DNA from 2 places in the Pseudomonas imperatae genome. Region 1 is predicted to be linked to the other one. Evidence: predicted binding sites of a transcription regulator. Region 1 holds the regulator's gene; the other holds the start of a gene.
The links. Region 1 encodes sigma-54, which starts transcription at its own class of promoters, with help from an activator protein. Its sites were predicted from a motif close to ANTGGCATNNANNTTGCTNT; they were not measured.

Region 1 (11,496 bases):
GAATCAACCATGGGGGCAGTCCGCTAATAAACGCCGCCATGATAACCAGTCAGGGGCCGCTTGTCCGGCCCGGTCGTAGCTTGACCCCCTGATGACAGCAGAATTTGAGTGGAGAACACCATGAACGCAATTCAAAGCGTCGGTCCCGCGGCACTGCCGGCCCTGCAGGAACAGGTCGAGCAGATCGTCGCCGAAGCCAAGCGCCAGGGCGCCAGCGCCTGTGAAGTGGCGGTGTCGCTGGAGCAGGGGCTGTCAACCTCGGTGCGCCAGCGCGAAGTGGAAACCGTGGAGTTCAACCGCGACCAGGGCTTTGGCATCACCCTGTACGTGGGCCAGCGCAAGGGCTCGGCCAGCACTTCGGCCAGCGGCCCGGACGCCATTCGCGAAACCGTGGCGGCGGCCCTGGCCATTGCCAAGCACACCTCCGAAGACGAAGCCTCGGGCCTGGCCGACGCCGCCCTGATGGCGCGCGAGCAGCCGGACTTCGACCTGTACCACGCCTGGGACATCAGCCCGGAGCAGGCCATCGAGCGCGCCTTGGCGTGCGAAGCCGCGGCGTTCGACGCTGATCCACGCATTCTCAACGCAGATGGCACCACCCTCAGCAGCCACCAGGGCTGCCGCGTGTACGGCAACAGCCACGGTTTCATCGGTGGCTACGCCTCGACCCGCCACAGCCTCAGCTGCGTGATGATTGCCGAGGCAGATGGCCAGATGCAGCGCGACTACTGGTATGACGTCAACCGCCAGGGCGAGCTGCTGCAGGACCCGGCGCTGATCGGCCAGCGCGCCGCGCAACGTGCCGCCGGTCGCCTGGGTGCACGCCCGGTGCCTACCTGCGAAGTGCCGGTGCTGTTCAGTGCCGAGCTGGCGGGCGGGCTGTTCGGCAGCTTCCTGTCGGCCGTGAGCGGCGGCAACCTGTACCGCAAGTCGTCGTTCCTGGAAGGCGCCATGGGCCAGACCCTGTTCCCCGAGTGGCTGACCCTGGACGAGCGTCCGCACCTGCAGCGCGCCCTGGGTAGCGCTGCGTTCGACGGCGACGGCCTAGCCACCTATGCCAAGCCGTTCGTCGAAAACGGCCGGTTGGTGTCTTACGTGCTCAGCACCTACTCGGGCCGCAAGCTGGGCATGCCGAGCACCGCCAACGCCGGCGGCGTGCACAACCTGTTCGTCACCCATGGCGACCAGGACCAGGCTGCGCTGATCAAGCAGATGGGCCGCGGCCTGCTGGTGACCGAGCTGATGGGCCATGGACTGAACATGGTGACCGGTGACTATTCCCGTGGCGCGGCGGGTTTCTGGGTCGAGAATGGCGAGATCCAGTTCCCCGTGCAGGAAGTGACCATTGCCGGCAACATGAAGGACATGTTCCGCCAGATCGTCGCCGTTGGCAGCGACCTGGAGCTGCGCAGCAATGTGCGCACCGGTTCCGTGCTGATCGAACGCATGACCGTGGCCGGCAGCTGATCCTTACCCCCGTAGCAGCGGCCGCAGGCCGCGTCTACAGGCGATGCGGTGTTGCCCCCTGACGCAGCCTTCGGCAGCTGCTACGGGGATTCGAGCAAAGGCGTGACGCTTTAGGGCGTCACGCCTTTTTTGTTTGTGCTTGTTTTGATTCTCAATATCAATTAATAATAAATATCATTATCGCCATGAGGCCGCGTCGATGAAGTCCGCCGTTCAAGAGCAGTCCTACCTGGAAAACTGGCGCTGGTTAAGCCGGCAGATCCGCTGCGCATTGACTCCGAACGACCCGCGCATCATCGAGGACTACATGGCCGAAGGCCGTTTCCTCATCAGTTGTGGCGCCGCCTCGGCCTGGACCGTGGCCCGCACCTGCTTCCGCCTGCTGCTGGACACCGCCGCCGACCCGGCCCTGCCGTGGCACTGGCGCTGCCTGTGCCTGGACCAGGCCTACCGCCCGCTACGCGACATGCGCCTGGCCGCGCGCACCCCCGAACACCTGCAACTGTGGCACCAGCATGGCCGGCAACTGGCCGTGTGCACGCTGCTGCCATCGATTTCCTTTTCCGATCTGCTGCAAGGACATCCCGATGAGTAATACCCGAATCGAGCGTGACAGCATGGGCGAACTGCAGGTGCCGGAGGCGGCCCTGTACGGTGCCCAGACCCAGCGCGCGGTGAACAACTTCCCGATCAGCGGGCAACCCATGCCCACCCAGTTCATTCGCGCGCTGGTGCTGGCCAAGGCTGCCGCGGCCAAGGCCAATGTCGAGCTCGAGCAGATCAGCGCCGCCCAGGGCGACGCCATCGTCCAGGCCTGCCAGCAGCTGCTAGCCGAAGACTTCATGCAGCACTTCCCGGTGGACATTTTCCAGACCGGCTCGGGCACCAGCTCGAACATGAACGCCAACGAAGTGATCGCCACCCTGGCCACCCGTCGCCTGGGCGCCACGGTTAATGCCAACGATCACGTCAACTGTGGCCAGAGCAGCAACGACATCATCCCCACCACCATTCACGTCAGCGCTGCCCTGGCGCTGCATGAGCAACTGCTGCCGGCGCTGGAGCACCTGGTGCAGGTGATCGAGCAAAAAGCCGGGCAGGTGCATGCCTACGTCAAGACCGGCCGCACTCACCTGATGGACGCCATGCCGGTGCGTATGAGCCAGGTGCTCAACGGCTGGGCGGCGCAGATCCGCGCCAACATCGGCCACCTGCGCGGCCTGTTGCCCAGCCTGCAATCGCTGGCCCAGGGTGGCACGGCGGTAGGCACCGGGATCAACGCGCACCCACAGTTCGCCAAGCGTTTCAGCCACCAGCTGAGCCTGTTGACCGGCGTGGAGTTCACCCAGGGCCAGAACCTGTTCGCCCTGATTGGCTCCCAGGACACCGCCGTGGCCGTGTCCGGCCAGCTGAAAGGCGCGGCCGTGTCGCTGATGAAGATCGCCAACGACCTGCGCTGGATGAACTCCGGCCCGTTGGCAGGCCTGGGCGAGATCGAGCTGGAAGGCCTGCAGCCGGGCTCCTCGATCATGCCGGGCAAGGTCAACCCGGTGATTCCGGAGGCCACTGCCATGGTCGCAGCCCAGGTCATCGGCAATGACACCACCATCGCCATTGCCGGCCAGTCGGGCAACTTCGAGCTCAACGTGATGCTGCCCATCGTCGCGCAAAACCTGCTGTCGAGCATCGAGCTGATGGCCAACGCCAGCCGCCTGCTGGCCGACAAGGCCATTGCCAGCTTCAAGGTCAACGAAGCCAAGCTCAAGGAAGCGCTGTCGCGCAACCCGATCCTGGTCACCGCGCTGAACCCGATCATCGGCTACCAAAAGGCCGCCGAAATCGCCAAGACCGCCTACAAGGAAGGCCGCCCGATCATTGATGTGGCGCTGGAGCACACGGACCTGTCACGCAGCCAGCTGGAAACCCTGCTGGACCCGGAAAAGCTCACCGCCGGCGGCATCTGAGCCGCTGTTCTATCGCTTCGGAGGCACACCATGCAGCACTGGAAACGCACCATCGAAATGGCCAACGCCTGCTTCGCCCGCGGTGACTTGGTCGATGCGCGGGAGTTGTACCTGCAGGCCCTCGCGCTGGCCCAGGTGCTGTTCGAGCGCTGGGCGGATGTCGACGAAGCGGTGGCGGCGTGCGTGATTTCCCATCACAACCTGGCCGACCTGCACCTGCGCCTGATGCAGCCGGAGGAGAGCGCCGAGTACCTGTGCGCCATCCACCAGCGCCTGTTGCAGGCCGCCCAGGACCCGCGCCTTACCCCGGCGCTGCGTGAGGCAGCGCTGCGCCACAGCAGCAAGACCTACGCCGAGTTGCTGGCCTTCATCAGCGAATACGGCGAATACCCGCGCACCAGCCGGCTGTTGTTCGGCCAGGAAACCCGGGGCCGCGCGGCCCCCCAACACGGAGTCCATTGAAATGCCCTATACCTTGCCTGCGCTGCCCTACGCCTACGATGCCCTGGAACCGCACATCGACGCGGCCACCATGGAAATCCACTACACCAAGCACCATCAGACCTACATCAACAACCTCAACGCCGCCGTCGAAGGCACCGAGTATGCCGAGTGGCCGATCGACAAGCTGGTCGGCAGCGTCAAGCAGTTGCCCGAGAAGTTGCAGCCGGCGGTGGTCAACCAGGGTGGCGGGCACGCTAACCACTCGCTGTTCTGGGACGTGATGGCGCCCAAGGGCGGCGGCCAGCCCCAAGGCAGCGTGGCTGAAGCCATTGACAAGCAGTTGGGCGGTTTCGACGCGTTCAAGGAGGCCTTCACCAAGGCAGCGCTGACCCGCTTTGGCAGCGGCTGGGCATGGCTGAGCGTGACCCCGCAGAAGCAACTGGTGGTGGAAAGCAGCGGCAACCAGGACAGCCCGCTGATGCACGGCAACACGCCGATCCTGGGCCTGGACGTGTGGGAACACGCCTACTACCTGAAGTACCAGAACCGTCGCCCTGAATACATCAATGCCTTCTACAACGTGGTCAACTGGGCCGAGGTAGAGCGGCGCTACAAGGCAGCGCTGGCTTGAATCGGCGCCTGCTGCTGACCCGGCTGCGGCTGATCCTGGGCAGCGCCCTGCTGTTGGCGGGCGCGGCCATCATCATCACCGAAGCCCTGGCGCGCTTCGCGCCACTCTGATCGAACTCCCTGTAGCAGCGGCCGCCAGGCCGCGTCCGCGGTGTGCCTGCTGTAACGGGTTGCCCCGGGACGCGGCCTGGCGGCCGCTGCTACGGGGGTGTTGTTGGTAGCAAAAAGCCCGGCACTTGGCCGGGCTTTTTGTTGGGGGGGGGGCAGGGCGGTCATTCGCCTTCGTCGAACTTGTTGTTGATCAGCTCGACGATCGCCGCCATGGCTTCGTCCTGTTCCTCGCCTTCGGTGGACAGGTACACCTGGGTACCTTTGCCGGCGGCCAGCATCATGACGGCCATGATGCTCTTGCCGTCGATCATGCTGTCGGCGTTGCGGCCGATGCGGACCTGGCAGTTGCCGAAGCGGCCGGCGACGCCGACGAACTTGGCGGCCGCGCGGGCGTGCAGGCCAAGCTTGTTGATGATTTCGATTTCACGAGCAGGCATCGCGGTGGGGATCCTTTCAACTGAGGTCGCGGTGGCGAACCTGGACATTCTTGAGCGTCTGCTGCAGGGCCTGGCCAAGGCGTTCGGTCAGGTAGACCGAGCGATGGTGCCCGCCGGTGCAGCCGATGGCAATGGTGACGTAGGCGCGGTTGCTGGCGGCGAAGCGCGGCAACCACTTGAGCAGGTAGCTTGAGATGTCCTGGTACATCTCCTCGACGTCGGGCTGCGCGGCCAGGTAGTCGATGACCGGTTGCTCCAGGCCTGAATGGTCGCGAAGTTCCGGCTTCCAATAGGGGTTGGGCAGGCAGCGCACGTCGAACACCAGGTCGGCGTCCACCGGCATGCCACGCTTGAAACCAAATGACTCCACCAGGAACGCGGTGCCCGGCTCCGGCTTGTTCAGCAGGCGCAGCTTGAGCGAGTCGCGCAGCTGGTACAGGTTCAGGTGGGTGGTGTTGATCTTCAGGTCAGCCAGGTCGGCGATCGGGCTGAGCAGGTCGGTTTCCACCCGGATGGCTTCGGCCAGCGAACGGCTGGCGTTGCTCAGCGGGTGGCGGCGGCGGGTCTCGGAGAAGCGCTTGAGCAGGGTTTCTTCGTCGGCGTCCAGGTACAGCACGTCGCACTGGATGTGCTTGTCGCGGGCTTCCTGCAGCAGTTGCGGAAAACGCGACAGGTCGCTGGGCAGGTTGCGCGCATCGATGGACACGGCTACCAGCGGCTGGGCCAGCTCGGTGCGGATCAGGGCGCGCTCGGCCAGTTCCGGCAGCAGGCCGGCCGGCAGGTTGTCGATGCAGTAGAAACCGTTGTCTTCCAGCACGTCCAGCGCGGTGCTTTTGCCCGAGCCGGAACGGCCGCTGACGATGATCAGGCGCATGGTCAATGACCTTTCTGTTCGTCCAGCACAACCTGATAGAGGGCATCGCTGCTTTTCGCCGAGCGCAGGCGCTCGCGCACGTCGGCGCGGTCGAGCATGCCGGCGATCTGGCTCAGCAACGCCAGGTGTTCATTGGTCGCCTCCTGGGGGACCAGGAGCACGAAGACCAGGTCGACCGGGGCGCCGTCGATGGCGTCGTAGTCGATCTTGTTCTCCAGGTGCAGCAGGGCGCTGATCGGCGTGGTGCAGCCAACCAGGCGGCAATGGGGGATGGCAATACCGTTGCCAAAACCGGTCGAGCCCAGTTTTTCGCGGGCGACCAGGCTTTCGAACACTACCTGCATCTCAAGGCCGGGGACTTCCCGGGCGATGAGGGTGGCGATGTGTTCGAGTACTTTCTTCTTGCTGCCGCCCGGCGCGTTCACGAGGGAACGGCCGGGGGTCAGGATGTTTTCAAGTCGGATCATGAGGGGGGAGTGTCAGCGGGCGGTCTGGCCTTGCAGCAGACTCTGCTGTTTTTCCTTATGCTTTTTGAGTTGGCGGTCGAGCTTGTCGGTCAGCAGGTCGATGGCCGCGTACATGTCATCATGTTCCGCGTTTGCCACGACTTCGCCACCGGGTACGCGCAGGGTGGCCTCGATTTTCTGTTTCAGCTTCTCGACCTCCATGATGACCTGCACGTTGGTGATCTTGTCGAAATGGCGCTCCAATCGGTCGAGTTTCTCACCGATGTAAGTGCGCATGGCGTCGGTCACAACCAGTTGATGTCCACTGATGTTGACTTGCATACCGCTTTCTCCTTATTGCCAGTGCATAAAGAGACAGGTTGGTTAACCTGCCACTGGAACGCTGTGGCACATCCGGCAAGCCCACTGGCAGCGCCTTGGCGCTGCCAGGATTCACATCAGCCGCTTGCGTTCGCTGGACGGCGCGATCCCTAGGGATTCACGGTACTTGGCGACAGTGCGGCGGGCTACCTGGATGCCTTGTGCCTCCAGTAAACCAGCGATCTTGCTGTCACTCAATGGCTTTTTCTGATTTTCCGCGGCAACCAGTTTCTTGATGATCGCGCGGATCGCCGTGGACGAGCATTCTCCGCCCTCGGAGGTGCTGACGTGGCTGGAGAAAAAGTATTTCAGCTCGTAGATGCCGCGCGGGGTGTGCATGTATTTCTGCGTGGTCACCCGCGAAATGGTCGACTCGTGCATGCCCACCGCCTCGGCGATGTCGTGCAGCACCAGCGGCTTCATGGCCTCGTCGCCGTAGTCGAGGAAACCGCGCTGGTGCTCGACGATCTGGCTGGCGACCTTCATCAGGGTCTCGTTGCGGCTCTGCAGGCTCTTGATGAACCAGCGCGCCTCCTGCAACTGGTTGCGCATGAAGGTGTTGTCGGCGCTGGTGTCGGCGCGGCGCACGAAGCCGGCGTACTGCGGGTTGACGCGCAGGCGCGGTACGGCTTCCTGGTTCAGCTCCACCAGCCAGCGCTCGTTGTCCTTGCGCACGATGACGTCGGGCACCACGTACTCGGCTTCGCTGGACTCGATCTGCGAGCCAGGGCGCGGGTTGAGGCTTTGCACCAGTTCAATGACCTGGCGCAGCTCGTCTTCCTTGAGCTTCATGCGGCGCATCAGCTGGCTGTAGTCGCGGCTGCCCAGCAGGTCGATGTAGTCGGCCACCAGGCGCTGGGCCTCACTGAGCCACGGCGTGCGCGGGGGCATCTGGCGCAGTTGCAGCAGCAGGCATTCGCTGAGGTCGCGGGCGCCGATGCCGGCGGGCTCGAACTGCTGGATGCGGTGCAGCACGGCTTCCACTTCGTCCAGCTCGATGTCCAGCTCCGGGTCGAAGGAGTCGCAGATCTCCTGCAGCGTCTCGTCCAGGTAGCCCTGGTTGTTGATGCAGTCGATCAGGGTGACCGCGATCAGGCGATCGGTGTCGGACATGGGCGCCAGGTTGAGTTGCCACAGCAGATGGCTCTGCAGGCTTTCGCCGGCCGACGTGCGGGTGGTGAAGTCCCATTCGTCGTCATCGTTGCTGGGCAGGCTGCTGGCGCTGGTCTGGTAGATGTCTTCCCAGGCGGTGTCGACGGGAAGCTCGTTGGGAATGCGCTCGCTCCACTCGCCGTCTTCGAGGTTGTCGACGGTGGGGGCGGAGGTTTCCTGGTAGCTGGGCTCCTGGATTTCCGGCGTGACCTGTTGCTCGGCCTTGTCGGCCATGGGGTCGCTGTTGTCGAAGTCGTCGCCTTCTTCCTGGCGTTCGAGCATCGGATTGGATTCCAGGGCCTCCTGGATTTCCTGTTGGAGGTCCAGGGTGGAGAGCTGGAGGAGGCGGATGGCCTGTTGCAACTGCGGTGTCATCGTCAGTTGCTGGCCCATTCTTAGGACGAGCGATGGTTTCATGGCAGGGGCTTAACACCTTATTCGCCGGCGCAAAGCGCCATCCACTACGGGCGCCGAGGCTCTCGGCTTTTGTCGTAAGCAAATTATATGCCTGAAACCGAAGTGTTTGCCTAGAGCGACACCGCAATTAATTCGCGGCGCGCCCCGGGCAACCAGCCAAACACCTCGCCGTTACAGGCGGAACTCGTGGCCGAGGTAAACCTCTTTCACCAGTTGGTTTGCCAGGATGGTCTCGGCATCGCCTTCGGCGATCAGCTGGCCATCGTTGACGATGTAAGCGGTTTCACAGATATCCAGGGTCTCGCGAACGTTGTGGTCGGTGATCAACACGCCGATGCCCTTGTTCTTGAGGTGATGAATGATCTGCTTGATGTCGCCGACCGAGATCGGGTCGACACCGGCAAAGGGTTCGTCCAGCAGGATGAACTTGGGCGCGGTCGCCAGCGCGCGGGCAATTTCCACCCGGCGCCGCTCGCCGCCCGACAGGCTCATGCCCAGGTTGTCGCGGATGTGCGTGATGTGGAACTCCTGCAGCAGGCTTTCCAGCTCCTTCACGCGGCCGGCCTTGTCCAGCTCCGGGCGGGTTTCCAGGATGGCCATGATGTTGTCGGAGACCGACAGCTTGCGGAAGATCGAGGCTTCCTGCGGCAGGTAGCCGATGCCCGAGCGAGCGCGACCGTGCATGGGCTGGTGGCTCACGTCCAGGTCGTCGATCAGCACGCGGCCCTGATCGGCGCGCACCAGGCCGACGATCATGTAGAAGCAGGTGGTCTTGCCGGCGCCGTTAGGCCCCAGGAGGCCGACGATCTGCCCACTTTCGATGGACATGCTGACGTCACGCACCACTTGCCGGCCCTTGTAGGCCTTGGCCAGGTGCTGGGCTTTGAGGATAGCCATTACTTGCCCTGCTGCTGGTCGGTTTTGCTTTTCGGCTGGATGACCATGTCGATGCGTGGTCGTGGCGTGACCTTGGCGCCCGTGGCGCGGCCGGCATTCACCACCTGCTTGACGGTGTCATAGACGATCTTCTCGCCTTCGGACGTGTTGCCGTCGTTCACCACCTTGGCCTGGTCGATCAGGATGATGCGGTTCTGCGCCGAGAAGTACTGGATGGTCTTGCCGTAGCCCTGGACGATGGGCTTGTCGATCGCCGGCTTCTGCTCGTAGTAGGCCAGGTTGCCCACCGAGGTGAAGGTGTCGACGTCGCCCTGGGCGTTGCGGGTGATGGTCACGGTGTTGCCGGTGATCTTCATGGTGCCCTGGGTGATGATGACGTTGCCCTTGTAGACGGCCACGCCCTGCTTGTCATCCAGTTGTGCGTCGTCGGACTGGATGTGGATCGGCTGGTCGCGATCCGTAGGCAGTGCCCAGGCGCCAGCGCTCCCCAGTGCAGAGCCCAGGGAGAGCAATAAAGGGAGGGTTTTAGCGAGCCTCATACAGTCCTCTTACGTTTGACAGCAAGTTGATCTTGCTGTCTTTCAAATATGCCTTCATGCCCGTGCCCGTCGAGACGCCACCGGCGCCGTCGATTCTAACGTCTCGGTCAGTCTGCGCATATTGCTGTTGTGGGAATACCGTCATGCGCGTGGTGGTAATCAGGGTAGGACGGTTTTTCTGGTCGGTGCGGGCCACGCGGACGTTGTCGATCAGCTCGACCTGGGTGCCGTCGGGGTTCACTTCGCCGTGGTCGCTGGTCACGTGCCAGGGGTACACGGTGCCGCGGTACAGGTTCATGTCCGGGTTGGTCACCTTGGTGACCTGGCTGGCCTGCAGGTGCTCGACCTTGTCACCGGTCATGCGGTACTGCACGCCGCCGTCAGGCAGGAACTGCACAGCGTGGGCGTTGATGGCGTAATAGTCGATGGCACTTTCGTCGACAGCAGCCGCAGGCTTGTCGAGGAAGGTGTCCGGGTTGATGTTCCAGTAGCCGACGGAGACGAAGATCGCCACGACGACACAGAACAACAGGAGATTGCGCAGTTTTTTACTCGGCATGGGAAACTCTATAAATAGGCGGCCAGGGCCGCTTCGAGGTTGCCTTGGGCACGCAGGATCAGCTCGCAGAACTCGCGGGCCGCGCCTTCGCCGCCACGGGCCTGGGTCACGCCGTCGGCGTGCTCGCGCACGAACGGCACGGCGTTGGCCACGGCCATGCCCAGGCCGACGCGGCGGATGGGGGCCAGGTCCGGCAGGTCGTCGCCCAGGTAGGCTACCTGTTCATAGCTTAGGCCCAGTTGCGCCAGAAGGTCGTCCAGTGCCACCAATTTGTCTTCGCGGCCCTGGTACAGGTGGGCGATGCCCAGGCTCTTGGCCCGGCGCTCGACGATCGGGTTCTTGCGCCCGGTGATGATCGCCGTGGCTACGCCCGAGTTGATCAGCATCTTGATGCCCTGGCCGTCCAGGGTGCTGAACGTCTTGATCTCGCTGCCGTCTTCGCAGAAGTACAGGCGGCCGTCGGTCAGCACGCCGTCCACGTCAAACACCGCCAGTTTCACGGCCTGGCCGCGTTGCAACAGGTGCTGGGTCATCACATTACTCCGGCGCGCAGCAGGTCGTGCATGTTCAGGGCGCCAACCGGGCGGTCCTGCTTGTCGACCACCACCAGCGCGCTGATCTTGTGGTCTTCCATGATCTTCAGGGCCTCGGCGGCGAGCATCTCGGCGCGGGCGGTCTTGCCGTGGGGCGTCATCACTTCCTCGATGCGCGCGCTGTGCACGTCGATGGTGCGGTCCAGGGTGCGGCGCAGGTCGCCGTCGGTGAAGATCCCGGCCAGGCGGCCATCCTCTTCAAGGACCACGGTCATGCCCAGGCCCTTGCGGGTCATTTCCATCAGCGCATCCTTGAGCAGCGTGCCGCGAACCACCTGCGGCAGTTCCTCGCCGGCATGCATCACGTTCTCCACCTTGAGCAGCAGGCGGCGGCCCAGGGCGCCACCGGGGTGCGAGAAGGCGAAGTCCTCGGCGGTGAAGCCGCGGGCCTCCAGCAGGGCGATGGCCAGGGCGTCGCCCAGCACCAGCGCCGCGGTGGTGGAGGAGGTGGGCGCCAGGTTCAGCGGGCAGGCCTCGTGGGCCACGCGGGCGTCCAGGTTGACCTCGGCGGCCTTGGCCAGCGGCGAGTCGGGGTTGCCGGTCATGCTGATGAGCTGGATGCCCAGGCGCTTGATCAGCGGCAGC
Region 2 (11,496 bases), on a different contig from region 1:
TGCGAGGAACTGTTCAAACGACTGAAGTCGATAACCATAATGAAAAACCTCTGGGTATTTGGACGCTTGCCTTGTTTTCGGCCAAACCCCGAATAACTTTAGGCACTTTGATACAAAGCGCCGATGCGCCAGAACTGGGGGCTGCGATGCTCCCAGTCTAGGAAAATACGCCGCGAACCGCCAGCGTTTACATAGCCACTTCCACCTGGCCCGGGCCGGTGACGCGGGCCTTGATCACGCGATTGGAGTTCAGGTTGCGTACCCGGATCTGCTCGCTCATGGCCCCTTTGGACAAGGCCTCGCCGGGCATTTTCACCGCCAGGGTGCCGGTGGTGGCGGTGATCACCACGTTGTCGCCTTTCTTGATGGTGTCGGGCGCTTCCACGTGGGCAGGGCTCAATACCTGGTCGTTTACCGTTGGTCGGAGAAGCTTCTGGCCCACCGCCTGATCCAGTGCCGTCAGGTACCCCTGGGGCAGCAGCCCGACGTCGCGTTCGCGCATGGCCACGTCGCCGTCCTCGATGACGCTGTCGCGCTTGAGCGGGCGAGTGGTGATCACCACGTCGCGGAACAGCTTCACCTGGGCGGGCACGAACACCGTCCAGGGCGAGCTGCCGTCACAACGCACGCGCACCGACACGCGGCCTATAGGTGTGGCAGGGCTTTGCAGCGCCGCTGTCAATTCCTTGTCGCATAGCCCCATGCGCAGGCGCGGGTCAAGCGGGTTGACCTGTATCTCGTAGCGACCTTCGGTCTGGCTGGTTGCCAGATAATCTTCTACGGTGAACTCAAGAAAACCCTGGGTGGTACCGATAAGCTGCTCAGGAGTTGTGAACTCTTCGGCCTGGGAGGCACCGCCGAATCCAAAAATGCACAACACGGCGAATCCGCAGAGTAGTCTCTGTGCCATGCGTCGGGAAAATGTCGTTTTTGCGTTCATACATTACAAAAAGCAAGGGTCGTGCCGACTCAATGTTCAGGTACGATCCACGCGAAGGTTTAAGGAGTCACGGGCATGGCTGGTGTAATGGATTCGGTGAACCAGCGCACTCAACTGGTAGGGCAGAACCGCCTGGAACTCTTGTTGTTCCGGCTCAACGGTTCGCAGCTGTATGGCATCAACGTGTTCAAGGTGCGGGAGGTGCTGCAATGCCCCAACCTGACCGTGATGCCCAAGTCCAGCCCGGTAGTGCGCGGTGTGGCGAATATTCGTGGGGCGACCATCCCGATCCTCGATCTGGCAATGGCAACCGGTGCGCCCGGTCTGCAGGACATCAAGAACACCTTCGTGATCATCACGGAGTACAACACCAAGATCCAGGGCTTCCTGGTGCACTCGGTAGAACGCATCGTCAACATGAACTGGGAAGAGATTCATCCGCCACCCAAGGGCACGGGTCGTGATCATTACCTCACGGCCGTGACTCGGGTGGACAACAAGCTCGTCGAAATCATCGATGTGGAGAAAATCCTCGCGGAAGTGGCGCCCACCTCCGAATCGATTTCCGTCGGCGTGGTGGATGAGGAAACCCAGCACAAGGCGGTGTCGCTGCGGGTGTTGACCGTGGATGACTCGTCGGTGGCGCGCAAGCAGGTGACCCGTTGCCTGCAGACCGTGGGCGTGGAAGTGGTGGCATTGAACGACGGGCGGCAGGCGCTGGATTACCTGCGCAAGCTGGTGGATGAAGGCAAGCATCCCGAGGAAGAATTCCTCATGATGATCTCCGACATCGAAATGCCCGAGATGGACGGCTATACCTTGACTGCGGAGATCCGCAGCGACCCACGCATGAAGAACCTGCACATCACCCTGCATACTTCCCTGTCGGGGGTGTTCAACCAGGCGATGGTGAAGAAGGTGGGGGCAGACGATTTCCTGGCCAAGTTCCGGCCGGATGACCTGGCCCAGCGCGTGGTTGACCGGATCAAGGCAGCAGGCTAACGCCCGGGGCATAATGCCCCAGGCACGAACGACGATTTGAGAGGCGGCACCATTGTCTACGGGTAATTTGGATTTCGAACAGTTCCGGGTCTTCCTGGAAAAAGCCTGTGGCATTCTGTTGGGCGAGAATAAGCAATATCTTGTTTCCAGCCGTCTCAACAAGCTGATGGAACAGCAGGGCATCAAGTCCCTGGGCGAGTTGGTGCAGCGCATCCAGACCCAGCCGCGCAGTGGCCTGCGCGAGCAGGTGGTGGACGCCATGACCACCAACGAGACCCTGTGGTTTCGCGATACCTACCCCTTCGAGGTGATGAAGAACAAGGTCATCCCCGAGTTCGTCAAGAACGCGCCGGGCCAGCGCCTGCGCATCTGGTCGGCGGCCTGCTCTTCGGGCCAGGAGCCCTATTCGCTGTCCATGACCATCGACGAGTTCGAGCGTACCAACCTGGGCCAGCTCAAGGCCGGTGCGCAGATCGTCGCCACCGACCTGTCCGGTTCCATGCTCACCAACTGCAAGAGCGGCGAGTACGACAGCCTGGCCATCGGCCGCGGCCTGTCGGCGGACCGCCTGCAGCGCTACTTCGACACCAAGGGCCCTGGCCGTTGGGCGGTGAAGGCGCCGATTCGCAGCCGCGTGGAGTTCCGCTCGTTCAACCTGCTGGACAGCTACGCGGCGCTGGGCAAGTTCGACGTGGTGTTCTGCCGCAACGTGCTGATCTACTTCTCTGCCCAGGTGAAGAAAGACATCCTGATGCGCATCCATGGCACCCTCAAGCCAGGTGGCTACCTGTTCCTTGGCGCGTCCGAGGCGCTGAACGGCTTGCCGGACCATTACCAGATGGTCCAGTGCAGCCCGGGCATCATCTACCAGGCGAAATAACGCAAAGGCCCTTCGGGGCCTTTGTTGTTTTTGGCGTTTGGGGTGGGGACGCAGCCTTCGGCAGCTGCTACATACTGTGGGAGCTGCTACGGGGTGGTGTTCCGGGCCATGCAAAGCGGCAATCGGGTATTGCCGCTTTGTTGGCACCCAGCGGAACCCGCTTGCCGCTTTTCTGGCATTGCCGCTTGCCACTTTGCCTCATCCCCAGCAAAACCGGGCCTTTTAAAGTTTGGCACGGGCCTTGCTATCTCTCTGTCACCAACATCCGGTCCGCCGTTTAAAGGTTTCCACCATGAGCATCAGTTTCGACAAAGCGCTGGGCATCCACGAACAGGCACTGGCGTTCCGCGCCCAGCGCGCCGAAGTGCTGGCCAACAACCTGGCCAACGCCGACACGCCCAACTACAAGGCGCGTGACCTGGACTTTGCCGCCGTGCTGCAGGCCGAAGGCGACAAGCGCCAGAACGGCACGTTCGAGCTGGAGCGGACCAACGACAAGCACATCGAGGCCGAGGGCCTGAGCATGGGTGACCAGCAATTGCTGTACCGCACCCCCAGCTCGCCGTCGCTGGACCAGAACACCGTTGACGCGCAGGTGGAACAAGCCAACTACGCGCAGAACTCGGTGAACTTCCAGGCCAGCTTCACCCTGCTCAACGCCAAATTCAAAGGGCTGGTGTCAGCCATCCGTGGGGAGTGATTCATGTCTCTAGCCAGCGTTTTCAACATTGCCGGTACCGGCATGAGTGCCCAGACCACTCGCCTGAACACCGTCGCCAGTAACATCGCCAACGCCGAGACCGTCTCGTCGAGCATCGACCAGACCTACCGCGCGCGCCACCCGGTGTTCGCCACTGTGTTCGACCAGACCCAGTCCACCGGCGACAGCGGCTCGCTGTTCCAGGACCAGGATGCCGCCGGCAGCGGCGTGCAGGTGTCGGGCGTGATCGAGGACCAAAGCAACCTGGAAGCTCGCTACGAGCCCAAGAACCCGGCGGCCAACAAAGACGGCTACGTGTACTACCCGAACGTCAACGTGGTGGAGGAGATGGCTGACATGATCTCTGCCAGCCGTTCGTTCCAGACCAACGCGGACATCATGAATACCGCGAAAACCATGATGCAGAAAGTCCTGACCCTGGGTCAGTGATAGGGGCGCAAGAACATGACCACAACAACTGACAGCACCTCGGCTTCGTCCGTCCTGACGTCACTGCAGAAAACCACCAGTACCACCGACAGCTCCACCGGTACCGCGGGCAGTGCGCTGGGCAAGGACGCGTTCCTGCAACTGCTGGTTACCCAGATGCAGAACCAGAACCCCCTGGACCCACAGGACAACAGCGAATTCGTTTCGCAACTGGCCCAGTTCAGCAGCCTGGAAAGCATGCAGAGCCTCAACGACTCGGTGAGCACCATCCTCACCTCGTACCAGTCGTCCCAGGCCCTGCAGGCGTCCTCGCTGGTGGGCCACTCGGTCACCGTCACCGGCACCACCGCCGACGTCGACACCAGCAAGGGCATGACCGGCTCGGTCAACCTGACCGACTCCAGCACCAGCAACACGATTGGCGTCTACAGCAGTGACGGCACCCTGGTGCGTACCCTGGACATGGGTACCCAGTCGGCCGGCACCTACACCTTCACCTGGGATGGCAAGGACGGCGACGGCAACACCGTTGACTCGGGCACCTACACCTTCAAGGCAGTCGCCACCGTGAACGACACCTCGACCGTGATGACCACCAACCTGCCGAACACCGTGAACAGCGTGACCATGGCCACCACCAGCGGCGGCGAAATGACGCTGAACCTTGCGACCGGCACCAGCGTTGGCCTGTCGTCTGTCCAAACCATCGGAATTTAATGCCGGCTACGGCGCAGGAGTGAACTTATGTCTTTCAACGTCGGCCTCAGTGGCCTGGCAGCTGCCAACAAAGCCCTGGACGTCACCGGCAACAACATTGCCAACGTCGCCACCACCGGTTTCAAATCGTCGCGCACCGAATTCGCCGACCAGTATGCCCAGTCCATCCGTGGCACCTCGGGCAAGACCACCGTCGGTAGCGGCGTGACCACTGCCGCCGTGTCGCAGCAGTTCACCCAGGGCAACATCGAGTCCACCGGCAACAGCCTGGATATGGCCATCAACGGCAACGGTTTCTTCGTGCTCAGCGACAACGGCTCGAAGCTGTACACCCGTGCCGGTGCCTTCTACAGCGACAAGTCCGGCAACATCGTCGATGCCAGCGGCAACAACCTGCAGGGCTACACCACCGACTCCACCGGCAAGCTGACCTCGGGCGTGCTGTCGAACCTGGCCATCGACACGTCCAACCTGGCGCCCAAGGCGACCAGCAGCATCTCGGAAACCGTCAACCTGAACTCCAGTGCGACCGCCCCGACCGTCAGCCCGTTCACTGCCTCGAACACCAGCAGCTACAACTACACCTTCAACACCGATGTGTACGACAGCCAGGGCAACGCCCACCAGCTGAACCAGTACTTCGTGAAGGATGACACGTCCAACAGCTGGACCATGTACACCACCATCGACGGCGTGAACCCGACTGACCCGACGTCCACCACGCCGCTGGCCAACCCGATTACCTTCAACTCCGACGGTTCGTACAGCTACACCGCCGGCGCCGTGACCGGTGGCCTGACCGTGAACGCCGACGGTACCTTCAGCCTCGCCGGCTGGGTGCCTGCTGCCGAGCAGAGCGACGGTACCTACGCCTCCAACGGTGCTTCCGCTACCGCGAATATCACCCTGGACATGTCCAACCTGACCCAGTACAACGCCACCTCGGCGACGACTGCCAAGGACCAGGACGGCTACGCCACCGGCGAGCTGTCGGCCCTGTCGGTGAGCGACACCGGCCAGCTGACCGCTACCTTCACCAACGGCAAGACCAACGTCATCGGCCAGGTGGCCCTGGCCAACTTCGCCAACGTGCAGGGCCTGAGCCCGGCCGGTGGCACCGACTGGCGTGAAACCTACGCCTCGGGCGTGCCGGTGATCGGCACCCCTAGCAGCGGCACCATGGGCTCGCTGAGCGCCTCGTCGCTGGAAGACTCCAACGTCGACCTGACCGCTGAGCTGGTGAACCTGATCAAGGCGCAGTCCAACTACCAGGCCAACGCCAAGACCATCTCCACCGAAAGCACCATCATGCAGACCACTATCCAGATGACTTGATAGTTGTCGGCAGCACTACAAAGCCCGGGCCCAAAGCCCGGGTTTTTTTGTGCCCGCTCACCCGTAGCAGCTGCCGAAGGCGGCGTCGCATACGCCTCGGTGTGTCAGGCGAAGTGGCGGCGTCAATGACGCGGCCTGCGGCCGCTGCTACAGGGGAGCGGCTCCGGTTTTCTGGCGCCCCTTGCCGCCAACCGGCAGCCACGCGCCGTTTTTCCGACTCGGCCAGGGGCGGGGTAGGGCGCCAACCTTGGCAATCACCCTGTAACACCGGGCACACAAAGGCTTTTCCAACCTTGGCCCGCTTGTTGCTATATCCCATTCAGAACAGTGGTCGGCGGCATTCGCCCGTCATGGGAGACATACCTTGGACAAAATGCTTTACGTGGCTACGAGCGGGGCCAATCAGAACTCATTGGCCATGAAGGCTCACGCCAACAACCTGGCCAACGTTTCCACCAACGGCTTCCAGCGCGACCTCGAGCAGGCCCGCTCCATGCCGGTGTTTGGCGACGTATACGCCTCGCGCGCCTACGCCATGACCGAAAACCCCGGCACCGATTTCACCCCCGGTGCCATGGTGGCAACCGGTCGTGACCTGGACGTGGCCGCCGACGGCGACAGCTACATCGCCGTGCAATCGCCTGACGGCAGCGAGGGCTATGTGCGCATGGCCAGCATGAACGTCGACGCCCTGGGCGTGCTGCGCGACGGCAATGGTTTGCCGGTCATGGGCAACGGCGGTCCGATTGCCGTGCCGCCCCAGCAGCAGATCGAGGTGGGTGCCGACGGCACCATCAGCGTTCGCTCCATGGGCCAGGGCCCGGAAGTGATGGCCCAGGTGGACCGCATCAAGCTGGTCAAGCCCGACCCGCGCAACCTGGTCAAGGGCACCGACGGCTTGCTGCACACCAAGGACGGCCAACCGGCTGCGGCCGACGCCACCTCCAGCGTGACCTCCGGCTTCCTGCAGGCCAGCAATGTCAACGCCGTGGAAGAGATGACTTCGGTGCTGGCCCTGTCCAAGCAATTCGAACTGCACATCAAGATGATGACCACCGCCAAGGAGGACGATGAGTCCATGGCGCGGGTCTTGCAGAACACCTGATAAATGACTGGGCGCGGCGAAAAACAGGCGCGCACTTAGGAGAACAGAATGCTTCCGGCACTATACGTCAGCAAGACCGGTCTGGCCGCTCAGGACATGAACCTGACGACCATTTCCAACAACCTGGCCAACGTCTCGACCACCGGCTTCAAGGCCGACCGCGCCGAGTTCCAGGACCTGCTGTACCAGACCAAGCGCCAGCCAGGTGCCAACTCCACCACCGACACCGAGCTGCCGTCGGGCCTGCAGCTGGGTACCGGCGTGCGCATCGTCGGCACCCAGAAGAACTTCACCGCCGGCAGCCTGGCCACCACTGACCAGCCGCTGGACATGGCCATCAACGGCCGTGGTTTCTTCCAGATCACCCAGCCGGACGGCACCACTGCGTACACCCGCGACGGCACTTTCCACCTGGACTCCAACGGCCAGATCGTGACCGCCAGCGGCAACGCCCTGAACCCGGCCATCGTGGTACCGACCAACGCCCAGACGTTCACCGTGGGCACCGACGGCACCGTGTCGATCACCACCGCCACCAGCGCCACCTCGACCGTGATCGGCAACCTGCAGACCGCTGACTTCATCAACCCGGCCGGCCTGCAGGCCATCGGCAGCAACCTGTACCTGGAAACCGCTTCCAGCGGCGCGCCGCAAGTGGGTACCCCGGGCCTCAACGGCTTCGGCACCACCCTGCAGAACACCCTGGAAAACTCCAACGTCAGCACCGTTGAAGAGCTGGTGAACATGATCACCACCCAGCGCGCCTACGAGATGAACTCCAAAGTGATCTCGACCGCCGACCAGATGCTCCAGTACGTAACGCAGAATCTGTAATCCAGCCACACGGCGCCGCCGGCGCCAGCTTCATCGTGAGGTCAGTGTCATGAGTCGTTTGTCCAGTGTTCTTGCCTTGAGTGGGATCGCTTTGTTGTCGGGTTGCATGTCGCCGCCGCCCAAGCCCAATGACCCGTACTACGCGCCGGTGCTGCCACGCACCCCGCTGCCTGCGGCGTCCAACAACGGCTCGATTTACCAGTCCGGCTTCGACCAGAACCTGTACACCGACCGCAAGGCGTTCCGGGTAGGGGACATCATCACCGTGACCCTGGCCGAGAAGACCGCGGCCAGCAAGAGCGCCGACTCCAAGCTGACCAAGGACTCCAGCACCTCCCTGGGCCTGACTTCGCTGTTTGGCGGCGGCGCGTCCACCACCAACCCGCTGACCGGCGGCAAGCTGAGCCTGGACGCCGGCTACACCGGCACCCGCGCCACCGACGGCACCGCCAAGGCCGACCAGGCCAACAGCCTGACCGGTTCGATCACCGTGACCGTGGCTGACGTGCTGCCCAACGGCATCCTGTCCGTGCGCGGCGAGAAATGGCTGACGCTCAACACCGGCGAAGAGCTGGTGCGCATCGCCGGCCTGATCCGTGCCGACGACATCGCCACCGACAACACCGTGTCGTCGACCCGTGTCGCCGACGCACGCATTACCTATTCGGGCACCGGCGCGTTCGCCGAGTCCAACCAGACCGGTTGGCTTGACCGTTTCTTCATGAGCCCCTACTGGCCTTTCTAGGTGTCCACGACCATGCGTAAATTCAAGCACCTGATGGCCGTGACCCTGCTGGCTGCCGCGGCACTGGGAGCGGCCAGCGCCGCCCAGGCCGAGCGCCTCAAGGACATCGCGAGCATTTCCGGCGTGCGCTCCAACCAGTTGATCGGCTACGGCCTGGTGGTGGGCCTGGACGGCACGGGTGACCAGACCACCCAGACCCCGTTCACCCTGCAGACCTTCAACAACATGCTGGCGCAATTCGGCATCAAGGTGCCCACCGGTACCGGCACCACGCAGCTGAAAAACGTCGCGGCGGTGTCGATCCATGCCGACCTGCCACCGTTCTCCAAGCCTGGCCAGACCATCGACGTCACCGTGTCGTCCATCGGTAACTCCAAGAGCCTGCGCGGCGGCAGCCTGCTGATGACCCCGCTGAAGGGTATCGACGGCAACGTCTACGCCATCGCCCAGGGCAACCTGGTGGTGGGCGGCTTCGACGCCGAGGGCAAGGACGGTTCCAAGATCACCGTCAACGTGCCGTCGGCCGGCCGCATTCCCGGCGGTGCCTCGGTGGAACGCTCGGTGCCGAGCGGCTTCAACCAGGGCAACAGCCTGACCCTGAACCTCAACCGTTCGGACTTCACCACCGCCAAGCACATTGTCGACAAAATCAACAACATGCTCGGCCCAGGCGTGGCCCAGGCCATCGACGGCGGCTCGGTGCGCGTCACCGCGCCAATCGACCCGAGCCAGCGCGTGGACTACATCTCGGTGCTGGAAAACCTGGAAGTGGACCCGGGTGCGGCCCCGGCCAAGGTCATCATCAATTCGCGTACCGGCACCATCGTCATCGGCCAGAACGTGAAGGTTTCGCCAGCCGCCGTGACCCACGGCAGCCTCACCGTGACCATCACCGAAGACCCGATCGTCAGCCAGCCGGGCCCGCTGTCCAACGGCCAGACCGCCGTGGTACCGCGTTCCAAGATCAACGCCCAGCAGGAAGCCAAGCCGATGTTCAAGTTCGGCCCCGGCACCACGCTTGACGAGATCGTGCGTGCGGTCAACCAGGTGGGCGCGGCGCCCAGCGACCTGATGGCCATCCTCGAAGCACTGAAACAGGCCGGCGCCCTGCAAGCCGACCTGATCGTGATTTGAGGTAGCAGCGCATGGACATGCCCAAAGGTGGCGTCAGCGCCCCCGCCGATTCCGGGGCCTACACGGACCTCAATCGCCTGAACGCGCTGAAGACCGGTGACAAGGACAGCGACGCCAACCTGAAGAAGGTGGCCCAGGAGTTCGAGTCGCTGTTCGTCGGTGAAATGCTCAAGTCGATGCGTTCGGCCAACGACGTGTTGGGCAAGGACAACCCGATGAACACCGAGACCACCAAGCAGTATCAGTCGATGTACGACCAGCAGCTGGCCGTGACCCTGTCCAAGCAGGGCAACGGCATCGGCCTGCAGGACGTGCTGATGCGGCAGTTGTCCAAGAACAAGGGCGTGGAGCACACCGGCGCCAACCCGTTCGACCACAACGCCCCGGCGCTGTCCACGCTAAACGGCGGGCGCAACACGGCGGCCGACCTCAAGCACGCGCTCAACGGCACGGCCAGCACCGCCCACAGCAACGACGTGGCCATGCTCAACCAGCGCCGCCTGTCGCTGCCCAGCAAGCTGGCCGACCGCATCATGGCCGGCATCGTGCCGTCCACCTCGGCGGCCGCCGACGGTACCGCCGCGGCCACCCAGGCGCTGGCGCGCAACGGCATCAAGGTCAACGTCGCCAGCAGCATGGCGCAGACCGCTGCCACCAGCACCAGCACCGATGCCGACGGCAGCAGCGACGCCGGTGAATGGCAATCGGCCCAGGCGGCCATTGCCAGCGGCGACATTCGCATCATCGGCCGCAGCGTGGCCCAGCCACCGCTGGCGCCGGCCAAGAAAGCCTTCAGCACCGCCGACGAATTCGTCGCCACCATGATGCCCCTGGCCAAGGACGCCGCCGCGCGCATTGGCGTCGACCCCAGCGTACTGGTGGCCCAGGCGGCACTGGAAACCGGCTGGGGCCGCTCGGTCATGCGCGACGAAAGCGGCAAGAGCAGCCACAACCTGTTCGGCATCAAGGCCAGTGGCAACTGGCAGGGCGACCAGGCGCGGGCCATCACCAGCGAGTTCCGCAACGGCAAGATGGTCAAGGAGACGGCGCAGTTCCGTTCCTACGATTCCTACGCCGACAGCTTCCATGACCTGGTGACCCTGCTGCAAAGCAACGATCGCTATCAAGGTGTTGTGAAGTCGGCCGATAACCCAGAACAGTTTGTACGAGAGTTGCAAAAGGCCGGCTACGCGACCGACCCCCACTACGCAAGCAAGATCTCGGCAATCGCAAAACAGATGAAGGGCTACGCGAACTATGCGCAGGCCGGCTCTTCCACGACTCTATAAGGTTTTGAACCATGGCGAATCTGATCTCCATCGGGCTCTCGGGGCTGTCGGCCACTCAGACGGCACTTAACACGACCAGTAACAACATCTCCAACGCGGCGACCACGGGCTACTCGCGTCAGTCCACCATCACCACGGCTGGCGCGTTGCAGAGCATCGGCGGCGCTGGTTACGTCGGCACCGGCACGACCTTGTCGGAAGTGCGTCGTATCTATAACCAGTACCTGCAGAACCAGGTCAACAGCTCGACGTCCCTGGACTCCGAGGCGCAATCCTATTCGACGCAGATCAACACCCTCGACTCGTTGCTGTCCGACAGCTCCACCGGTATCACCTCGGTGCTGTCCAGCTTCTACTCGGCGTTG

Region 2: a site for sigma-54 is predicted at 3,051-3,070, ahead of flgB (flagellar basal body rod protein FlgB). Genes of this name have one in related genera too.

Annotation. Positions count from the first base shown of each region.
Region 1 covers NZ_JBSKHP010000001.1:264,357-275,852, forward strand. Annotated here, with positions in the region: gene yjgA (ribosome biogenesis factor YjgA) at 1-11, opposite strand, end outside; gene pmbA (metalloprotease PmbA) at 121-1,467, shown strand; gene ACWKWX_RS01240 (FagA protein) at 1,667-2,062, shown strand; gene ACWKWX_RS01245 (class II fumarate hydratase) at 2,055-3,431, shown strand; gene ACWKWX_RS01250 (DUF2753 family protein) at 3,462-3,893, shown strand; gene ACWKWX_RS01255 (superoxide dismutase) at 3,895-4,506, shown strand; gene ACWKWX_RS01260 (HPr family phosphocarrier protein) at 4,778-5,053, opposite strand; gene rapZ (RNase adapter RapZ) at 5,070-5,927, opposite strand; gene ptsN (PTS IIA-like nitrogen regulatory protein PtsN) at 5,930-6,394, opposite strand; gene hpf (ribosome hibernation-promoting factor, HPF/YfiA family) at 6,407-6,715, opposite strand; gene ACWKWX_RS01280 (RNA polymerase factor sigma-54) at 6,827-8,323, opposite strand; gene lptB (LPS export ABC transporter ATP-binding protein) at 8,495-9,220, opposite strand; gene lptA (lipopolysaccharide transport periplasmic protein LptA) at 9,220-9,759, opposite strand; gene lptC (LPS export ABC transporter periplasmic protein LptC) at 9,746-10,318, opposite strand; gene ACWKWX_RS01300 (KdsC family phosphatase) at 10,327-10,851, opposite strand; gene ACWKWX_RS01305 (KpsF/GutQ family sugar-phosphate isomerase) at 10,851-11,496, opposite strand, start outside.
Region 2 covers NZ_JBSKHP010000023.1:95,576-107,071, reverse strand. Annotated here, with positions in the region: gene flgM (flagellar biosynthesis anti-sigma factor FlgM) at 1-38, opposite strand, end outside; gene flgA (flagellar basal body P-ring formation chaperone FlgA) at 188-940, opposite strand; gene ACWKWX_RS24830 (chemotaxis protein CheV) at 1,016-1,942, shown strand; gene cheR (protein-glutamate O-methyltransferase CheR) at 1,995-2,822, shown strand; gene flgB (flagellar basal body rod protein FlgB) at 3,115-3,522, shown strand; gene flgC (flagellar basal body rod protein FlgC) at 3,526-3,972, shown strand; gene ACWKWX_RS24810 (flagellar hook assembly protein FlgD) at 3,988-4,689, shown strand; gene flgE (flagellar hook protein FlgE) at 4,717-6,024, shown strand; gene ACWKWX_RS24800 (flagellar basal body rod protein FlgF) at 6,389-7,129, shown strand; gene flgG (flagellar basal-body rod protein FlgG) at 7,178-7,963, shown strand; gene flgH (flagellar basal body L-ring protein FlgH) at 8,013-8,708, shown strand; gene ACWKWX_RS24785 (flagellar basal body P-ring protein FlgI) at 8,721-9,842, shown strand; gene flgJ (flagellar assembly peptidoglycan hydrolase FlgJ) at 9,854-11,131, shown strand; gene flgK (flagellar hook-associated protein FlgK) at 11,143-11,496, shown strand, end outside.